3 linked regions of the Hydrogenispora ethanolica genome follow. The protein of the gene in region 3 binds, or shares a complex with, the protein of the main gene of each other region. Links are inferred from orthologs where the notes say so. Each region holds a gene or a part of one and is shown on either strand. Other genes may lie near its edges.

Region 1 (7,145 bases), on a different replicon or contig from region 3:
AGCGGATGCGGTGGTCCACGCCGACCTCGTTGGTGAAGTTTAGGGCTTGCGCCCGCGCATTGATGAGCGGCTCACGCAGTTCGGTCCCGATCAGCGACCAGGTGCCGCAGCTGATATAGACGAAGGGATCCTCGGTCGCGGGAATCGCCGCCACCGCCGAGGCGGTGTCATGGCCGCCGATGGCGATCACCTTGGCCGACATTCCCAACTCCGCCGCAGTATCCGGCGTCAACTCGCCCAGCACGGTTCCGGGTTGAACCAGCGGCGCGAAGAGCGACCGCGGCAAAGAGAGTCCCTTGATGAGGTCAAAAGCCCAATCCTGTACCACCGGATTATACAGTTGCGAGGTGGAAGCGATGGTGGTGTCATTGGCCTTCACACCGCTCAAGAAGTAAGTAAGCAGTCCCGGAATGAACAGCAGGCTGGCGGCGCACTCCAACAGTTCCGGATGTCCTTCGCTCAAGGCCAGCAGTTGGCACGAGGTATTGATCGGCATCATCTGAATTCCGGTTTGGCGATAAACTTCCGCCTGCGGGACCTTGCCGAAGAAGCGGGGCATGATCCCGTCGGTACGACTGTCGCGGTAATGCACCGGATTGCCCAGCAACTCCCCGGAGGCGCTGAGCAAACCGAAGTCCACCCCCCAAGTATCCACCCCGATTCCGTTCAGACTCCCGGCTCGCTGATAGGCTGACCGCATCCCTTTTTTGATCTCCCGCAACAGTCCGGGGAGATCCCAATATAGATGCCTGCCCAGATAGACCGGTTCATTCAGGAAGCGGTTCACTTCCTCCAGGGTCAAATTTTCTCCCTCAAGACGGCCGAGGATCGTCCGGCCGCTTTCAGCCCCCAGATCGACCGCCAATAAATTAAGCGTTTCTTCCATTGCATTGTACCCCCATTGATCCGTTTTCAATCCCAGGCAGGCCCCTTCAAAAAAGTGCTCCTAGGGCTTCGAGCGGGACCGACCTTAAACAGCAGTTCGTATAATAATTCCCCTCGTGTAGAATTTTTCCTTCAATAAATTGAAATTGTGAAGACAAATTTCAAAAGCTCTATTCACTCAGTTCGTCCTAATGTGCCAGGATCGCTCCGGAGGTCATGGTTGATTATAATGGTTCGGGTTTCATGATGATTTCGGCAAGCCAATTCGAACTTCAGCCATACTGAAAAAATCATAAGTTTTGTAAATTTATTTTGAGGATTGGTCGAATTGCTTGATAGCGAGAAGTTTAAGATCTTATAATACATACTATACCTGCGAGTCATTGCGAAAATGTCTGGGGGGCAACCGGGAGGAAATGAAGATGAAGCGGATTGGACCGCGGAATATTAAAACTGCGTTGGCGGTGGGCATTTGTATTCTCATTTCCAGACTGCTCCGGCTGGAGTATCCCTTTTATGCCGCCATCGCCGCGATCATCTCGATGGAGAGTTCGATCACCGCCTCGTTGCACGCCGGGAAGAACCGGATGCTCGGAACCTGTGTCGGAGCGGCCATCGGAATGCTCTGCGCCCTAATTCAGCCGGGCAATGCTCTCCTTTGCGGCATCGGCATCGTGATCGTCATCTACATCTGCCATTCCCTCCGCTGGAATAAAGCCGTTGCGATCGCGGGGATCGTCTTCCTGGCCATCATGCTGAACTTGGAAGGCAGAAGCCCCGTTTTTTACAGCTTGAACCGGTTGCTCGACACTTTTATCGGCGTGACCGTGGCGATTCTCGTCAATCACTTCTTCATGCCGCCCAATCATTGGACCAAGACCATCCAAGGCGGCCACGAACTGCTCCACAAAACCAAAGAGCTGCTGCAAAAACTGTTCATCGCCGGAGAGATGAGCAATCTCTCCGTTTATCGCAAGGAAATCTCGGCTTATAAACGGCAGTTGCTGGCTTTTCACGAGGATCTGCGTTACCTGAAGCGAAATGCCGAGGATTGGGGACGCCTCAAAGAGACCATCGACCTCTTTTATAATCTACTCAATGATCTGCAGGCCATCCAGGAACTGCCCTTGCCCCTGGGCCTGGATGATGACAATCGCGGCCGGGTCCGGGCCCTCTTCGAAAGCCCCGCTCTTCCGGAAGGGCCAGCCGGATCCGGCGAGGCGGAGATTGTCTACAATTATCACGTCCGGCAACTTTTGGCCCGCTACGGGCAGATCTCCCGCAGGATTGAGTCCGCCCCGGGACTTCGGTGAAATCCCCCAAAGAAGCCAAAATAAAAAGACTGTCGACGTTGTCAACAGCCCTCCTTCGTTTTATTCAATAAAACGGAAACTTCACCCCGTAGCATTCCGAGGTTAAGAATTTACTTTTTGTGGCGTCGGTTGCGGCGCTTGGGCCTCGTCGCCCATCAGCAACGCTTTCCGCGAGAGATTGACCCGGCCCTGCTTGTCGATTTCGATCACTTTGACCATGATCTCATCGCCGACATTGACCACGTCTTCTACCTTGGCCACGCGTTCCTTGGCCAATTGCGAAATGTGCACCAAACCTTCCTTGCCCGGCAATACCTCCACAAAAGCGCCGAAGTTCATCAACCGGGTGACCTTGCCGAGATAGGTGGCGCCGATCTCCACATCGCTGGTGAGACGTTTGATCATCTCTTGGGCTTTGGAGCCGGCGGTTGCGTCCACCGCGGCGATAAAGACGCGGCCGTCATCCTCGATGTCGATCTCGGTGCCGGTTTCTTCGATAATCTTGCGGATCATCTTGCCGCCCGGTCCGATGACGTCGCGGATCCGGTCCGGATCGATGTCAAAAGTGATGATGCGCGGCGCATACGGTGAAAGATCTTGACGCGGTTCGCTGATGGCTGCCAGCATCTTGCCGAGAATAAACAGACGGCCTTCGCGGGCCTGGGCCAACGCTTGCTTCAGAATTTCGCGGCCGATACCCTTGATCTTGATGTCCATCTGGATGGCGGTGATCCCGTCTTTGGTTCCGGCGACTTTGAAGTCCATATCACCGAAGTGATCTTCCATGCCTTGGATATCGGTCAGAATGGTAAAGTCATCGCCGTACTTGAGCAGTCCCATGGCCACGCCGGCCACCGGCTTGCGGATGGGGACGCCGGCGTCCATCAGCGCCAGGGTGCTACCGCAGACGCTAGCCTGGGAGGACGAACCGTTCGACTCGAGAACCTCCGAAACCAGACGGATGGTATACGGGAAAGAATCTTCGCTGGGAATCACCGGCAACAGGGCCCGTTCCGCTAAAGCGCCGTGGCCGATCTCACGCCGTCCGGGACTGCGCGAGGGCCGTACTTCTCCGACGCTGTAAGGCGGGAAATTGTAGTGATGAATATAACGCTTGGATTCCTCTTCGCCCAGACCGTCCAGGATCTGTTCCTCGCTGACCCGGCCCAAGGTGCAGACAGTCAAAACTTGAGTCTGGCCGCGGGTAAACAGGCCGGATCCGTGGGTGCGGGGCAGGATCCCGACTTCGCAAGTGATGGGACGAATCTCCGCCAAACCCCGGCCGTCGGGACGGATCTTGTCGATGACAATCATCTTACGGACTTCTTCTTTAACGATGCTCTCCAGGATCTCTTCGATATCCTTGACCGCCGCGGCGTACTCGGTATCCAGCGTTTCGCTGAAATGAGCCCGGGTGGCTTCCTTGACTTCCTCGATTAGAGCTTCCCGTTCCAGTTTCTCGTCGGTTTTAATGGCTGCCACCATTTTGGCGGTGGCAAACTCACGCACCTGAGCGTTCAACTCCGGGCTGGGCTCGTGAATGTTCACTTCGATCTTGGGTTTGCCGACTTCGGCGCGGATCTTCTCGATGAATTCGGTAATCTCTTGGATGACCGAATGCCCGTACAGAATCGCCTCCAGGGCGTCATCCTCGGTGATCTCGTTGGTGCCGGCCTCCACCATCATCACGGCTTCCTTGGTTCCGGCCACCGTGATCTGCATGTCGGTCTTCTCCATTTGCGCGACCGTCGGATTGATGACCAATTTGCCGTCGACCCGGCCCACTTTGACGCCGCCGATCGGTCCGGCGAACGGAATATCCGAGATATGTAGCGCGGCCGAGGCGCCGATCATGGCTAACAGCGACGGTTCGTTATCGGGCTCCACCGATAAGACGGTCGCCACCACCTGGACATCATTGCGGAAACCCTCGGGGAAGAGCGGCCGGATCGGCCGGTCAATCATCCGGGCGGCCAGAACCGCGCTCTCCGGCGGACGACCTTCCCGTTTGATAAACCCTCCGGGAATCTTGCCAACGGCGTATAACCTTTCTTCATAATCCACCAAGAGCGGGAAGAAATCGATTCCCTCGCGAGGCTTGGCGGCCATGGCCGCGGTCACGAGAACCACCGTGTCGCCATAACGGGCCAATACAGCGGCGCTCGCCTGTTTGGCGACGCGGCCGTACTCAATCGATAAGGTCCTGCCCGCCAAATTCATTTCCCATGTTTGCATTCTTTTCAATCCCTCCTACGAAACCCCTTACGGGATGGATTCGTTCGTTCGTTCTAACTTTCGGTGCGGGAATCCGCGACGCGCCAAAACCAAATTGCGGCGCGCCCAGGGTACAATACGGTACAATGAAATTGCTTATTCCATAGTATACCCTGTAAATAGAAAGAAAAGCGGGTAACCCGCTTTTCCAAACATTTATTTTCGGAGACCCAGTCGTTCAATGATGGCGCGATAGCGTTCAATATCCTTATCCGACAGATAATTCAACAGTCCGCGACGCTGACCGACCATTTTAAGCAAACCGCGGCGCGAATGGTGATCTTTCTTATGAACCTTCAGATGTTCAGTCAGATAGTTGATTCGTTCGGTAAGAATCGCAATTTGAACTTCCGGCGAACCGGTGTCACCTTCGTGCAGACGATACTTATTGATGATCTCTTGTTTCTGTTCGTTGTTCAGCATGATGTCACCTCCTCATCAAAAATCAAAACGCCATTGACCGAGGGTTACGTCGGAGCTTCGGAACTCCCAGTCAAGGGTTTTCCGCCGGAAGAAAATCCGACAGGGAAGCGCAGAAACGATAAATGTTTCGGCCGCAAACCACAATTATTTTACCATAAATTCGGAAGGGTGTAAACTAAATATATCTATTCAACCCCCCGAAAATAATGCCCTTTGGTAATGCCCCGGCCGGTCAGTTTCTTGAAATCCTCGATCAGCGGCTCGGCGATTTTGGAAGGATCGCCAAGATCCTGGCTCAAGCAATCCAATACGCTCCGGTAGCCCGCCACGAAGCTTCCTACGTCCTTTCCGGGAAAAGACTTCATTTCCAAACGGAAGACCGGAGCCGGAAGCTGGATAAGCTGCTGCAAATCGCCGAGCAAACAGAGATCCTTGCTATTCAATAAATGCATCCGGCAAAACTGATCGGTGCGGATTGGGAAATCCAAATTCATGCGGTCGCGCAAAGCGTATTGACGGGAACGGCAAAGACGCCCGCAAGCTTTTCCCCCGGCCATGGTGGAACCGATGGGGCAATACTCGGATACCATCAGTTCCAGAGGCCCTTGGACGATTAATTCCGGACGCGGCCAGCGGTTGGCATAATAGAATTGCTTTAACTGCTCCAAAGAAAGCTCCGGGGAGAGGCAGACTTGACGAATGCGCGGATTGACCAGGCTTTCCACAGCCCACCGATTAAACAGATTCAGCGGATAATTGATATAAACTGCAGCGGTGCTCTCCCCCAAGGTCAACTGAAGCCCGCCGAGGTCGGAAACCATCAGGCCATCGGGTTCGGCGGCGAGGGCCATCTCCCACTGCTGGCGCCATAAGGTCCGTTGCCCCTCCCGTAGAATCCGGGGCAAGCCGATCACCACGGGAATGCGGTTTTCCCTTCCCAGCGCCACCGCGCTCCGGAGCGTTTCGGCAGACCAGTGAAAATCGGTCAGCTCATCACCGCCGATATAAATCTGATCCCCTCCGCCGGCAATCGCTTGCCGTACGCCTTCAAGATCGGCCACCCAAACGCTCAAAACGGGGTGGGCGGCATTCCGTCGCTGCCGTTCCGGTTTTGACTCCGGCAACAGCGGGGTTTTTAAAAGCAGCGGTTCACGGCGAAACGGCGCCAGCCGGGCCGCGACCAATTGTTCCGTCGCCTGGCGACGCACTTGATTCAGTTCACTCAAAGGCAGCATCAGATTGGGAGCCAGTTCCGACCGGAGTCCGGCGAGGCGAAAATTGGTATTCCCCAATCTCCCAAGCTGCTCCCGGAGCACTTCTTCCGTCAACGGACGGTTGCGCGCGGGTTGCAGCGGAATTTCCGAGGACGCAATGCCCTGATTCCCCGCCTCGTCTTGATACACGACTTGCAAGGGCATCCCGTTTTGGCCGGACACCAGGACGGTGCAAGGAATCTGGAATGACTCGTTTTCGCGATCGAGGACTTGCCGGGTTTGGGCATCCACTCGGGCGGAATAAACTTTAAAGACGCGGTCGCCAGGGGTGATTCGGCCCGGAATCTCCAAACTGACTACCGTCCCCGCAGGAGCCTCCGTCAGGACTTGGCCACCGGCGCTTTGCAGCTCCTTAATCGTAGCGGAAACTCTCCCGCCCTGACTCACCCAGACCTCGACAATATCGTCGCGGTTTAAGGCTGCTTCCAATTTGAGCGTGACCCTATCCTGCGCCGGATTAACCTTCTGAATGCGGCCCAATTGAATACCGCGGTTATTCGGGCGGGTAAAACTCATCAAAGCCTGATTCCGGTTTCCGCCGAAATAACCGGTGGTCAAACCGCGATTAAAGACCTCGGCCAGCTCCTGAAGATCGACGTCTCCAACGGCGAATCTCGCGGGATCCTGATAGTACCGGTCCAGCGCTTTCCGGTAAGCCTTGACCACGGCATAAACATATTCAGGCCGCTTCATCCGGCCTTCGATCTTCAAGGAACGCACACCGGAGCGTTGTAATTCGGGGAGGAGCGTCACCAATGCAATATCTTGGGGAGATAACAAATATTGGCCCTTCACGGGGACTACCTCGCCATCCGCCACCAGACGGTACTCCATGCGGCATGGCTGGGCACAGCGGCCCCGATTTCCGCTCCGGCCGCCAATCATGCTGCTCATCAAGCATTGTCCCGAGTAGCAAATGCATAATGCGCCATGGACAAATACCTCGACCTCCACGCCGGTTTCAGCAATGGCCGCG
Region 2 (7,034 bases), on a different replicon or contig from region 3:
CGCGGGTCGATGAAGGCCATGATGATCACCAGGGCCAAGAGTACGAAGTAGATGGCATTTTGATAGATGAAGCCGAAGATCTTTTTGAAATCCATTGCTCTCGAATCCTCCTTCGATTGGTACTGCGGGATTAGGCCATGAACCGGGTGGCCAGCCGCATGATCTCTTCCTGGGTGGCGCTCCGGCCGTCGACGATGCCGGAGAGCCGGCCTTCGCACATGACCATGATCCGGTCGGACATGCCGAGCAGTTCGGGCATTTCGGAGGAGATCATGATGATGCTCTTGCCTTGCTGGGCCAAGTCGGCGATGATGGTGTAGATCTCGTATTTGGCGCCGACGTCGATGCCCCGGGTCGGTTCGTCAAGCAGCAGGATCTCGGGCTCGGTCAGGAGCCACCGGGCGAATAATACTTTTTGCTGATTCCCGCCGGAGAGGTCTTTGATCAGGGTCCTCAGGGACGGGGTTTTGATGCGCAACAGGTTGATACTGTCCGCGGCGTCCTCCCGACGGGTTTTGTCGTCTAACAGCCCGAATTTGATATATTTGCCGAGATTGGCGATGAGGGTGTTCTCCAGCACCGACAGCACCGGGAAAATGCCGGTGACCCGGCGTTCCTCGGTGAGCAAGGCGATCTTGTGTTTGATGGCTTGGACCGGCGATTTGAGCCGCAGGGGCTGGCCGTTCAGGGTGATCTGGCCGGAGACGATGGCTCTCAGGCCGAACAAGGCTTCGATGAGTTCGGTGCGCTGGGCGCCGACCAGTCCGCCGATACCCAGGATCTCGCCTTTGCGGAGTTCGAAGCTAATGTCCCGGAATGATTTGACCTGGGGCGAGCGGAGCTGCCGGACTCCCAGGACGACGTCGCCGGGGACGTTGTGGCGCTCGGGAAAGCGGTGGGTCAGGTCCCGGCCGACCATCCGCGAGATGATGAGATCGGTGGTCAGTTCGGCGGCGACCCAGGTGCCGACGGTTTTGCCGTCGCGCATGATGGTGACTTCGTCGGCGATCCGGAGAATCTCTTCGATCTTATGGGAGATATATATGATCGCAACACCGCGCTGCTTGAGGTCGTGGATGATTCGAAACAGGTGTTCCACTTCGTTTTCGGTTAAGGAGGAGGTGGGTTCGTCCATGATGATCACTTTGGCGTCGTAGGAGACGGCCTTGGCGATCTCGATGGATTGGACTTTGGAGACGGAGAGGTTGCCGACGATGGTGCCGGGGTTGATCTCCATGTCCAGGCTGTGGAGGAGTTCCTGGGTGTCCCGGTACATTTTTTTGTGGTCGACGAGCCGGATGGGGCCGTAGTTTTTCATGGGGAACCGTCCCAGCCACATGTTCTCCATGACGCTGCGGTAGGGCACGGGATGCAGTTCCTGATGGATCATGGAGATGCCGTGGCTCAGGGCGATTTTGGGGTTTTCGATCTCGACCGGCCGGTCGTTTAGGATGATCTGGCCGGCGTCGGGCCGGTAGAGTCCGAATAAGCATTTCATCAGGGTGGATTTGCCGGCGCCGTTCTCGCCCATCAGAGCATGCACGGTGCCGGCCCGCACTTTCAGGCTGACTTCGTCCAGCGCTTTGACGCCGGGGAATTCTTTGGAGATCTGGTTCATTTCGAGGATCGGTTGGTCACTCATTGATTCGCCCCCCTACGGGTCCGGTTGTTGATAGTAGAAAGCAAGGGGGCGAATGCCCCCTCGCGTTGGGATTGAGGTTTCGAACCGGACGTGGTTATTTCGCGTCTTCCATATTTTCTTTGGTGATCTTTTGGTACGGGACCCAGACGTATTTGCCGCCGGTGATGGCGTAGCCGGTGTTGGCTTTGGTCGGCACTTTCTTTTGAGCCAGGACGTAGGCCAGGTTGAAGGTGGCTTTGCCTTGGTTTTTGGCGTCGTTGAGGACGGTGCCGAGCAGGGTCCCTTCTTCCAATGCTTTTAAGGCCGGGGCGGTGGCGTCGACGCCGACGACGGGCATGTATTTGCTGCCTTTGAAGTATCCGGCGGCTTTCAGGGCTTCGATGGCGCCGAGGGCCATGTCGTCGTTGTTGGCCAGCACGGCTTCAATTTTGTCGCCATTGGCCGCTAGGAAGGCGGCCATCTTTTCCTGGCCTTTGACCCGGTCCCACATGGCGGTGTCTTCGGCGACTTTCTGGACTTTAATGCCGGCGTCTTCGATGGCTTTGACGGAGTATTTGGTCCGCAGTTCGGCGTCTTGGTGGCCGGGTTCGCCTTTGAGCATGACGTACTGCATGACGCCGTCTTTATTCCGGTCGGCCTCGGGATGGGCTTTCCAGTAGTCGACCAGGAGTTGTCCGGACATGGTGCCGGATTGTTCGGCTTTGGCGCCGACGTAGTAGACTTTGTTCCATTTTTTCATGTCTTCGGGCAACGGTTCCCGGTTGAAGAAGACGACCGGGGTATTGGCCCGTTTGGCTTTGTCGATGATGACGCCGGCGGCGGTCCGGTCGACCGGGTTGATCGCCAGGGCGTTGACGCGTTTGGTGATGAAGAGGTCGATCTTGTCGTTCTGGGTCGGCTGCGAGTTCTGGCTGTCGACCATGTCGACTTTGGCTTTCTTTTCGGCTGCGCCAAGGATGGCGTTGCGCACTCCGGTCATGAAGGTGTCGTCGAACTTATAGATCGCGCACCCGATCGTGAGGTTGCTCGCCGCGCTGCCGATGGCTCCCGCCACTAACAATACCATGACTGCTACCAGCGTGTAGATGATTGCTCGTTTCAATTTTTTAGCCTCCCTTGTTATTCGATATGAACCCCATACATAACCAACTTCGGTTCGATCGCCCCCCTTCGGTCCTCAAACTCAGAGCTCTCTATTAAACTAATCATGCAGCACTCTATCAATTCGTCTCAATCCAAAAATAAAAAGCTGACATTCATTCCGGCTCAAAAAATTTTCATGGGAACTGGCCACCCATTTGAAAGCCCTGGGCATTTCAAATTTTTGCGATGGACGATATTCCATTCCTCTTCTCAACTCAGCCGCTAGAAAACCAACCGTAACACCCTACTCAGAAAATGCCTAAGAACAACGGAAATCTCCAGTTCCAATCATCGATGAGAAACCAGAACTTTCAGTAATTCGCTATTTCTCAGTTGTGTGGAGTGATTTACTGCGCCGGTCCAACCAGGGACTTGCCTCTGATTCGACAGACGCGGCACCAAGTTGAGATTGAAAATTTTTCTGAACCGCCGCGCCGGACCGTGATTCCTGAATCACGGGTTCGGAAAAACGAGGAACCTTCCTCGCTTTCAAAACTCCGTGAACAGGTTGACGTTCGGAGCAGCCAATGAATATCAGCTTAAAAACTTATGTTGCATCCGAAGACTTTATGCAACATCAGCTGTTAGGTCCTCTAAAAGCCGCATCTCTAAAAAAGCCCGATTTGCTAAGTCTAGGAGAGAATGCGGATCAAATCCAGCCACTGCGGATCGACCTGTTTCCGTTCCCCGATCGCCGCGTCCATATCGAATGCTTCGATCTTATCGTTGACGATTCCAACCATCTTCTCCGTCTCGCCCGCCAGGATCAGTTCGACCGCCTTGGCCCCCATCAGCGTAGCGATCTTACGGTCAAAGAAAGTCGGCGTACCGCCCCGTTGGATATGACCGAGGACGGTAATCCGCGTTTCGCAGCCGGTATGCTGGGCCACAAAACGGCCGACTTTGAAGGCGCTCGATTGATCGGCGTCGACCGGATCGCCGTAAAACCCTTCCGCCACCAGGACGATGCTATGGGTCTTCCCCTCATGTAAGCTTCGGCTGATCTTCGCGCACAATGCATTCAGGTCGGCGGGGATTTCGGGAACCAGCACCGATTCGGCCCCACCGGTCAAACCGGCCGCAGCGGCGATAAAGCCGGAGAGTTTGCCCATCACTTCCACGATATAGACCCGGTTATGGGAGGAGGCGGTGTCCCGGATCTTATTCACCGCGTCCAACACGGTATTCACCGCCGTATCAAAACCAATCGTATAGTCGGTGCAGCCGATGTCATTATCGATGGTTCCCGGGAGTCCGACCGTTTGAAAGCCCATCTTGTTCAGGTCCTGAGCGCCGCGGAACGAACCGTCGCCGCCAATGATCACCAAAGCGTTCAAGCCCATCTTCAGCAATTGTTCCTTCGCCAACGCCTGGCCTTCGGCGGTTTTAAACGCCGGGCAACGGGCCGATTGCAAGATCGTGCCGCCGCGTTGCAAAATATCACCGACCGCCCGCGAATCGAGCGGGATAATCTCGCCCGACAACAGACCACTGTAACCGCGTTTAATACCAAAGACTTCACAACCATGATACAGCGCCGTCCGGACTACCGCCCGGATCGCGGCGTTCATTCCCGGCGAATCGCCGCCGCTCGTTAGAACCCCAATCTTCATCGTTTTTCATCACCTAACCTTCTAAAAGAGCTGTGATAAACCCGGCTAAAAGCCGGAAGAGTCACAGCGATTGCATGAAGCAAATGATAAAGTCTTTTTTAAACCTTTTTGCAAGCTGATTTCCGATTCAAAAGACTTTATCACATGGCTTCTAAGTTGCGCTCAATGTTGCTTACGGATTGGTTCGTTATCGAAAGGGATAACCCCGCGGTCCTATTCAAAAGGCTACTCGATAATCTGAGCGCCGTCCGCCGCCTTGCTGATAAAGATCCGAGCATCGATCCCGGTCTTTTCACGGTATAATCGGCAAATCCGTTCCGTAAAACGGTCCACCGCTTCCTCGGCCACCAAATTCACGGTGCAGCCGCCAAAGCCGCCGCCGGTGATTCGCGCTCCCAGGACTCCCGGAACCTGGCGGGCCAGCTCCACCAGCAGATCGATCTCCGAGCAGCTGACTTCGTACAAGTCCCGCAATGAATCGTGGGATTCATTCATCATCTGGCCGAAGCGGACCAAATCTCCATGATTCAACGCCTGAATGCTCTCCAGCACCCTGGCGTCCTCGGAGATCACGTGGCGACAACGGCGGTAAACCACCGGATCCAGTTCGTTTTGGCAAGCGACAAGCTGTTCGGGGCGGGCGTCGCGCAAGGCTTTAATTTCCGGAAAATGAGCGGCCAGAACCCGCACCCCCGCCTCGCACTCCTGGCGGCGGCGGTTGTATTCGGATTCGACCAAGGAATGCTTGACGCCGCTGTGGCAGACCACGATGCGGTACGCTCCCAATTCCAGCGGAATCTGCCGGTATTCCAACGACCGGCAATCCAGGAAAAGCGCGTGATCCTGCTCCCCCATCATCGAAATGAATTGATCCATAATGCCGCAGTTCATTCCCACAAACTCATTCTCGGCCCGCTGACAGAGTTTGGCCAGGGCGGGACGCTCGATCCCAAAGCCGGTCATCCGCTGCACGACGATGGCCGTCGCCACCTCCAAGGCAGCCGACGAGCTTAAGCCCGACCCCAAGGGAACGTCTCCGGCAAAGGCCAGTTCCATTCCTGGCAATTCCGCTCCGCTCTGCTGCAACAGCTTCAGAACGCCGCGCAGATAATTGCTCCAGCCGAAATGCTCATCGAAAACGATCGGCTCGGCCAGCGAAAACTCCACTTTCTCCCGGAGATCGACCGCCAAAAGCCGGACGGTCCGGTCGGCGCGCCGCCGCCCCGCGACCACGATCTCAAAATCGAGGGCCATCGGGAAGACGAAACCATCATTATAATCGGTGTGCTCTCCGATGAGATTCACCCGCCCCGGCGCCCGGCCCAGAATCAGCGGCTCCCCCGGCCCGAAGGTTCGTACCAATTGTTCGGCTACTGTCTTGCGCAGCTTTTGATTCATCTCTGACACCCTTTATCTCAGATATACTCGGAATCCTGTCGGACCGACATGCCCAGCCGGTTCCGGGCCATCCTGCGGGCCGCCGAGGCAGGCGATCCGCTACGGCCACGTTCACTTCAGATCCAAAATCTCCGCCACGCTTTGCGGCCCGATAGCCCGGAGTTCGGCTGCTTTCTCCTCGGCCAGCGTATCATTGATGTAGCTGCCGGCGCCGGACTCCACTCCCGCCAAATACTTCAGCTTGGTGGCGGTCCGATGGGGCGGATAAAACTCAAAATGCAGGTGATAATCGGGATAGCTCCCGCCATCGGTGGGGGCCTGGTGAATCACCATGATATACGGGAACGAAAAGTCGAAGAGCTTATCGTACTTCAGCAACAACGCTTTCAGGATCAAGGCCAGATCGCGGCGGTCGTCCGCCTGCAATTCGGCGAACGAAGCCAGGTGCCGTTTCGGAGCCAGGTACACCTCATAGGGGTACCGCGCGAAGAACGGGATGAAAGCCACAAACTTCTCGCTCTCCAGGACAATCCGCCGGCCGTCGGAGAGTTCGTCCGCGACGGTGTCGCAGAAAAGGCATTTCCCGGTCTTTTGATAATATTTCCCGGAGGCGGCCAGTTCTTTTTCGATCTTCGGCGGGATATACGGAAAAGCATAAATCTGGCCATGGGGATGGTGCAGGGTTACGCCCACCGGTTCGCCTTTATTCTCAAAGATCAAGACATATTGGACATAATCCTTGGCCCCCAGGTCGGTATAGCGATCCTGCCAAACCCGGATCAGATTCTCAATTTTGGGCCAAGGCATCGTCGCCAAAGAACTCCGGTGCTCCTGAGAGTAGACAACCACTTCACAGATGCCCCGGGCCGGCGCGACCGGAGAAAACGGCGTCGGAGCCACGCTGGGTTCCGGGGGGTTCTGCTGCAGGGACGGGAATTTATTTTCAAAGACCACGATATCGAATTCGGACTGGGGAATCTCGGTTGGAAATCCACCCGGCTGGGTGGGACAAAGCGGACAATAATCGGCCGGCGGCATGAAAGTACGTTCCTGACGGTGGGTCGCCGTAATGACCCATTCCTCCAGAAAGGGGTGCCAACGTAGTTCGGACATTCAGTCATTGCTCCTTTGCTGCGGGTGCCGCGTTGGGTCCCGGTTTTGCTTCGCCTCCGCCGCCCGGAATGGGGGCGAAATCATAAAGCACCATATACCGCCCATCCGGCAGAGTAATGGTTTTT
Region 3 (7,024 bases):
GGCAAATCCTTTTTGGTTTTTACCGATATCAAACGCAATAATCCGGCTAGAGCCCGGTTAACCCGCCTGTTGGCAGGCTGCGGCTCCAATAAATTTTTGCCGTTTGATCTCCATCAGGATAATATTCTTCCAATCGCTCCGCCGGCGCTGGAGAATCCCGATCTGCTGGAAACCGTTCTTCAGGTAGCAATGAATCGCCCGCTCGTTGAACTCATAAACCCGAAGGTAAATCCGGTTAAAACCCCGCTCGCCCATGGTATAGTTCAGCATCAGTTGAATGGCCTGGCTGCCCAGGCCCTGTCCCCAGTAGCGCCGGTCCCCGATGCGAATCCGCAATTCCGCCTCGCGTTTATTCCAACAGATATGATCCAGCTCCATATCGCCGATCAACTCTCCGGCCAGGGTCTCCATGGCAAATATTTGATAGTTGCGATCGGGAACATTCGCATGGTACCAGCGTTCTAATTGCTGAGGGTCGCTCGGAAGATCGCAGTCGACGAAAGACTGCAATTCCGGGTCGCAATTCCATTGGGCCATCGTCGCCAGATCTTTGATAGCTAACGGGCGAAGCCGGATTTTGGTTCCACTCAATTCCATATTAACCCCTCCGGTCAAGTTGGTTTTTCCGTTGAATGCTGCGAATTTTACTTTGTCGGATGCTATATAAGTTGAATTAAATTCCGCTTTGATTTCATTTGCATTCGGCTTTGCTATGCAAACGGCTTTGTTAAAAGTCGTTGCACTAGAAGCCATGTGATAAAGTCTTTCGAAACGGGAATCAGCTTGCCAAAGGAATTAAAACGACTTTATCCCTTGCTTCTCTGAGCTTTTGTGTTCACCCTGGCCTTCGGACAGGGTTTATCACAACGCTTTTAGGAATGCAAATCTTAGTTAAAAAATTTATTTCATCCTATATAGGGGAGTCTTTTTCAATTACTTAGAATTTCGTCCCGGCCGGCTTTTTACCTCTAAGTAATTATCGCCAGGATATCAGGCTTGCTGGAAATGGGAGGGGCATTTCTCCAGGGGAAGACATAAGAATCAGGAGAGAAAAACGGAAGAATACACAGGAAACCATTTTGGACCATTGAATCGCCGAAACTTTCATTTTATTGGGCCATCATTCAAAACCACTTTGCGATCACCCGCTTTCGATTGGCGATCTTATAAAACCTTGTGACGCCTTGCAAAACGGAGCGGGAGACGGCAAAGTCCTTTCGGCCGGCGTGACCGGTGATTCTCCGGACCGGCGACTTTTTGCCTCTCAAAGCGGGACGGTTCAGCCCCGTAGCGCAACAAAAAAGATGGAGAAAATCCCCATCTTCCAAGACAATCTTTTGTGGAGTACTGCGTACATTGCTGAATTATTTTGGTTCTACGATCAGCTTAATCGCCGTCCGTTCCTCACCATCGATGGTGACCTCGGTAAAAGCAGGAATACAGACCAAATTGATGCCGCTGGGCGCTACAAAGCCGCGTGCGATAGCCACTGCTTTGACGGCTTGATTGATAGCACCCGCGCCGATCGCTTGAATTTCAACGATGCCTTTTTCGCGAATAATTCCCGATAATGCCCCGGCCACTGCGTTCGGACTGGATTTCGCCGACACTTTCAACACATCCATTTTTGTCCCTCCATACTTTGCTAGGTTCCGTACTTGGTACGTATTCAATGTAAATTTATTTGCTGCTATTAATAATATGAATGTTAGTTCAGACAATTGCTAATTTCCGGCCGTTACTACCTCATCAATTTCGGTCACGTCTCGGAAATCATGGACCGCAGGAATCGGCGGACCCGTACCGGCCTTCATGTAGCCAATGGATTGTCAGAAGCCATGTGATAAAGTCTCTTTCCAAACGATTCGACTGGCAAGAGGATTTCAAAACGACTTTATCACTTGCTTCTCTGAGCTTTTGTGAACACTCCGACCTTCGGACGGGGTTTACCACAACGCTTTTAGTTCTCCAGGTCTTGCCGGATCCTTTTGATCTGTGTCGTCCTCCCGAATTCATCCACTTCCAAAAGCACGGCGTTGAAAGCAACCGGTCCCTCCGCCACTTCGAACCGGACGGGCCGTTTCGTTTTAAACTTGGTAATCACCAATTCGGAATTGATGCCCAAAACCGAGTTGATCGGACCTGTCATCCCGACATCGGTAATATACCCGGTCCCCTGCGGAAGAATTCGCTCATCCGCGGTGGTGACATGCGTATGCGTGCCCAGTACCGCCGAGACCCGCCCATCCAGGTACCAACCCAGGGCGATCTTTTCGGAAGTAGCCTCGGCGTGCATATCGAGGAGCACCAAATCGGTCTTGCGCCGCAGATTGGTCACGATCTCATCGGCCGTCTCGAAGGGACAACGCAACGGCTCCAGAAAGACCTGCCCCAGCATATTCACCACTCCGACCAGGACTCCTTTATCCGTTTCCGCCAGATAATAGCCCTGTCCCGGCGTTCCCTTGGGGTAGTTGGCCGGCCGGATTACCCGCGGCTCATGCTCCAGGACATTATAGATATCCCGGTTGTCCCAGGTATGATTGCCCATGGTAATCACATCAATGCCGCAAGCCAGAAGCTCCTTGGCGATATCAAGCGTGATTCCGAAGCCGCCGGCGGCATTCTCGCCGTTGGCGACCACCAGATCGAGTTCCTCGGACTCGATGAGGGAAGGCAGGCAAGCCTTGACAGCCTTCCGGCCCGGCCGGCCCTCAATATCACCAATAAATAATATCTTCAGCAAACAAAGTCCTCCATCTCAATCGGAACCAACCCGCGATCTGCTATCGCTTTCAGATTATTCCAAATTTTCACTTTTTATATACTGGAAGCACCGCCAGCATACAAACGGGGGTTACTGTTCTGCAGCATCCCCCCGTCGCTTGGCACAAATCTATTTTGCAAAACTTTGCTCACTTTTTGCCGGACAACGGACTTTCCGACGACAGAAGCGCTTTGCGTCTCATTTGTGAAGATTGGCCCGGTTAAAGACCATCACCCGGCCTTCTTCACGGAAGCCGATCAACCGTTTTTCCTGCTGGGAATCTTTCAGGTCCTCGAGCATATGGTCGATCATTTCCTCCTGAAGCAATACATCCTCATCCTGAACCGCCTCTTCCTGGTCAAGGAGGAGATTGCCTTCGAAAAACTGATGGACAACGCCGATGATCAGGCCGATCTCTTCTTGGCTCAATGAATCGATATCCCGCAAAATCTCAAGGAAGGTCAGATTGTCACACTCGGTGAAACTGATCTCGGTCTGCAATTGTTTCCTGCCCTGCAAGTCCGAGATCGCGCCCAGGCTCAGGGCCATTCCTTCCTTGAATGCTTCGAATTCGCCGGCGTCCAGGGTTTTGATCAACATAAAGGAAAACTGCAATGTCTTCTGGTCCGGGTCATACCGGACCGTGCCGATCTCGGGGTAACGTACCAATAAGAAAGCTATCAGACTCATGGAATTGGAGAAGGACTCGCCTTCTTTCCAGAAGATGCCTTTCATGTTTCCTCCCCCTTCCAGACCTCTTCGTTTATTATAGAGTTTTAAACGGCGTTTGGTGCTATTCCCAAGTTATTTCGCATAATCGACCGCTCTGGTTTCGCGGATGACAGTCACCTTGATCTGACCGGGATATTCCAGTTCATCCTCGATCCGTTTGACGATCTCCCGGGCGATCCGCACTGCGTTCAGGTCATCGATCCGGTCCGGTTTGACCATGATCCGAATCTCCCGTCCGGCTTGAATCGCGTACGCTTTTTCGACCCCTTCAAAAGAGTCGGCGATCTTCTCCAGTTTTTCGAGACGCTTGATATAGGTCTCCAAAGTCTCACGGCGGGCGCCCGGCCGGGCCGCCGAGACCGCATCGCAAGCTTGCACCAGCACCGCCTCTACCGAGGCCGGTTCGACATCGCCGTGATGAGCGGCGATGGCATTGACGATGAGCGGGGTCTCCCGGTATTTCTTGGCGAGATCCGCGCCGATGGTTACGTGGGGTCCTTCCACTTCATGATTGACTGCTTTGCCGATATCATGGAGCAATCCGGCGCGCTTGGCAAGAGTCACATCGGCGCCGAGCTCTCCGGCCATGATGCCGCACAAATGGGCGACCTCAATGGAGTGATTCAAAACGTTCTGTCCGTAACTGGTCCGGTACTTCAACCGTCCCAAGAGTTTTACCAGTTCAAAATGGAGCCCGTGAATGCCCGTTTCAAAAGTGGCCCGTTCGCCCTCTTCCTTGATGATGGCGTCCACTTCTTTCTGGGACTTTTCCACCATCTCTTCGATCCGGGCCGGGTGAATCCGCCCGTCCACGATCAGTTTCTCCAACGCCAGGCGGGCGACTTCGCGGCGAATCGGATCAAATCCGGAGAGGATCACTGCCTCGGGCGTATCGTCGATGATCAGATCGACCCCGGTCAAGGTCTCCAGCGCCCGGATGTTCCGGCCCTCACGGCCGATGATCCTGCCTTTCATCTCATCGTTCGGCAGCGCTACCACGGAAACGGTGGCCTCCGCCACATGATCCGCGGCACAGCGCTGGATGGCGAGAGAGATGATCTCCCGGGCTTTCCGGTCGGATTCCTCTTTTGCTCTAGCCTCCAAATCGCGGATCTTAATGGCGACCTCTTGTTGGATCTCTTCTTCCACATCCTTGAGCAGGAGCGTCTTCGCTTCCTCCGTGGTCAAACCCGAGATTCGCTCCAATTCATGACGATGCTTCTGATGGATTTCCTGAACTTCGTTTTTCAACCGTTCGACTTCGGCATCTTTTTTGGTTAAGGCTTCCTCTTTCTTCTCTAAAACTTCGTATTTCCGATCAAGGGATTCTTCCTTCTGTAAAAGTCGTTTCTCCAAACGTTGAATATCGGCACGACGCTCGCGGTTTTCCCGTTCGAGTTCGTTTTTTACCTTTAAAGCTTCCTCTTTCGCCTCAAGCAATGCCTCGCGCTTAATCGACTCGACTTCCTTGTGGGCTTCCTCAATAATCTTACGCGCTTGTTCCTTCGCTGATTCGACTTGAATTTTTCCATAAATATACGCGGCGGCAAACCCAAGGACTGAACCGATGATGATTCCTAAGAAATATTGGATGCTAATCACCTCCTATAATTTTAGCTCTTTCAAAACAGACTTCTGAAAGCGAAGTCCTTGCGATAATGATCGGATTTTTCGGATTTTAGAGAAGAAAATTCACTGCAAAAATAAATACAAAACAAGCCGAGTAAGAACTCGGCTTTTGTTCTGTCCTCAATAGATCATTGTAAACATTTTTAGATAGTGTGTCAAGGGGTAGATATCTCCTGAAAACACCGCCCAATCGTGTGTTCGGCGAAACCGGCCCGGGCTAATTTCTGACATTCCTTGACTCCAATCTCCCCGGCTCCAGCCCGTTTGGCCAGTAAGGTCCGGGCGATAATGATCTCGTCGGCATCGGAATAGTGCTCACCCAGTAATTCGGAGATCAGTTCCCGGGCGATCCCTTCGGCGGCCAGGTCCGCTTTGACATAGGCACGGCTCTTCAAACGGCGTTTCAGCAACTCAACCCGGGCAACACCGTAAGCGCGGTCGTTCAGATAGCCCCAACCGGTCAAACGTTCCAGACAAGCGGCAATCTCCGCCGCCTCAAAACCCATCTTGCTTAAGCGCTCCCGCAGCCGCCGCTCCGAATAGGGTTGCCTGCCGATCAACCGGAGCGCCGCATCCATGGCCGTCCGTTCCTTCACGGCGCGTTACTTCCCTTTGGCGGGCGCCGCAACCGATTCCGGCTTGACTTCGGCGTCTTCGCTGAGCAAGCCCACGGCGATCCGGATCTTCTTTTCGATCTCCGCAAACAGCGCCGGATCCTTCTTTAAAAACTCCCGCGCCGCTTCACGGCCCTGGCCGATCCGGGTCTCGCCGTAGGAGAACCAGGCGCCGCTCTTGTTGATGATATTGCGATCCACCGCCATGTCCAGAACGCAACCGGTCTTGGAGATGCCTTCACCGTAAATCATATCGAACTCCGCTTCCTTGAAAGGCGGCGCCACCTTGTTCTTGACCACTTTCACCTTGGTCCGGCTGCCGATGATGTCCGAACCTTGTTTCAAGGTCTCCACCTTGCGGACTTCCAAACGGATTGTGGAATAAAACTTCAGCGCCCGGCCGCCCGGCGTGGTCTCGGGGTTGCCGAACATGACGCCTACTTTTTCGCGGATCTGGTTGATAAAGATGGTGATGGTATTGGATTTGCTGACGACCGCGGTCAGCTTGCGGAGCGCCTGCGACATCAGACGGGCCTGCAATCCGACGTGGGAATCGCCCATTTCCCCCTCGATCTCGGCTTGCGGCGTCAATGCCGCCACCGAGTCGATGACGATCACATCCACCGCGCCGCTGCGGACCAAGGCCTCGCAGATCTCCAGCGCCTGTTCGCCGGTGTCCGGCTGGGAGATGAGGAGATTGTCGATATCCACGCCCAACTTTTTGGCATATAGCGGATCCAACGCATGCTCGGCGTCGATGAAGGCGGCGATTCCGCCCAGCCGTTGCGCCTCGGCCACCATATGCAAGGCCACCGTGGTTTTACCGGCCGATTCCGGCCCATAGATCTCCACGATCCGGCCCCGGGGCACGCCGCCCACTCCCAAGGCCAGATCCAGGGTGAGCGCGCCGGTGGGAATCACTTCGATATTCAACTTATCGGCACTTTCGCCCAGTTTCATGATGGAGCCCTTGCCGAATTGCTTTTCGATCTGCAATAATGCGACTTCCAACGCCTTTTGTTTATCGGACAAAGCTAGAAACCTCCTTTGGTTACTGCGTGAGTGACATCCTGCTTAAGAATGGATCAAGAACGTTTCCAAACATATGTTCTGATTCAGTATAACAAACCCGGTCTCCGATGTCAAATTAAGAATGGTTTCCTTTTGCTCCAAAGGTCAGGTCGGCTATCGAGCGATACGCCGGACCCGCCGGCCGCAATTGGCTCTCGATCAACGAGAAGCCGGTCACCAGGGTCCCTGCTCGCCAAAGGGGATTGGCAAA

The links.
Region 1: rny (region 3) and pnp share a complex: the UniProt entries of both Bacillus subtilis proteins name them as parts of the possible RNA degradosome complex. The link is inferred for Hydrogenispora ethanolica from one-to-one orthologs.
Region 2: rny (region 3) and pfkA share a complex: the UniProt entries of both Bacillus subtilis proteins name them as parts of the possible RNA degradosome complex. The link is inferred for Hydrogenispora ethanolica from one-to-one orthologs.

The regions. Positions count from the first base shown.
Region 1 is NZ_SLUN01000033.1:29,630-36,774, forward strand. Bases 1,868-4,808 are described here. They hold pnp (polyribonucleotide nucleotidyltransferase), read right to left. Parts: upstream 4,434-4,808; coding sequence 2,301-4,433; downstream 1,868-2,300. Other genes in these bases: EDC14_RS20665 (FUSC family protein), read left to right, coding at 1,868-2,198; rpsO (30S ribosomal protein S15), read right to left, coding at 4,629-4,808. Also shown: EDC14_RS20660 (rhamnulokinase), read right to left, coding at 1-886; more of EDC14_RS20665, read left to right, coding at 1,308-1,867; more of rpsO, read right to left, coding at 4,809-4,895; EDC14_RS20680 (U32 family peptidase), read right to left, coding at 5,081-7,145. UniProt on the Bacillus subtilis protein: Involved in mRNA degradation. Catalyzes the phosphorolysis of single-stranded polyribonucleotides processively in the 3'- to 5'-direction. Necessary for competence development in Bacillus subtilis.
Region 2 is NZ_SLUN01000034.1:5,225-12,258, reverse strand. Bases 2,409-5,238 are described here. They hold pfkA (6-phosphofructokinase), read right to left. Parts: upstream 4,399-5,238; coding sequence 3,418-4,398; downstream 2,409-3,417. Other genes in these bases: EDC14_RS20890 (galactokinase), read right to left, coding at 4,624-5,238; EDC14_RS20900 (galactose ABC transporter substrate-binding protein), read right to left, coding at 2,409-2,708. In the rest of the region: galactose/methyl galactoside ABC transporter permease MglC, read right to left, coding at 1-95; EDC14_RS20905 (sugar ABC transporter ATP-binding protein), read right to left, coding at 131-1,642; more of EDC14_RS20900, read right to left, coding at 1,737-2,408; more of EDC14_RS20890, read right to left, coding at 5,239-5,796; galT (galactose-1-phosphate uridylyltransferase), read right to left, coding at 5,908-6,909. UniProt on the Bacillus subtilis protein: Catalyzes the phosphorylation of D-fructose 6-phosphate to fructose 1,6-bisphosphate by ATP, the first committing step of glycolysis.
Region 3 is NZ_SLUN01000028.1:54,361-61,384, reverse strand. The notes cover bases 2,837-5,656. They hold rny (ribonuclease Y), read right to left. Parts: upstream 5,102-5,656; coding sequence 3,572-5,101; downstream 2,837-3,571. Other genes in these bases: EDC14_RS19230 (regulatory protein RecX), read right to left, coding at 5,284-5,656; EDC14_RS19240 (hypothetical protein), read right to left, coding at 2,966-3,502. Outside these bases: EDC14_RS19255 (GNAT family N-acetyltransferase), read right to left, coding at 58-597; EDC14_RS19250 (stage V sporulation protein S), read right to left, coding at 1,365-1,625; EDC14_RS19245 (TIGR00282 family metallophosphoesterase), read right to left, coding at 1,961-2,746; more of EDC14_RS19230, read right to left, coding at 5,657-5,724; recombinase RecA, read right to left, coding at 5,731-6,774; thpR (RNA 2',3'-cyclic phosphodiesterase), read right to left, coding at 6,890-7,024. UniProt on the Bacillus subtilis protein: Endoribonuclease that initiates mRNA decay. Initiates the decay of all SAM-dependent riboswitches, such as yitJ riboswitch. Involved in processing of the gapA operon mRNA, it cleaves between cggR and gapA.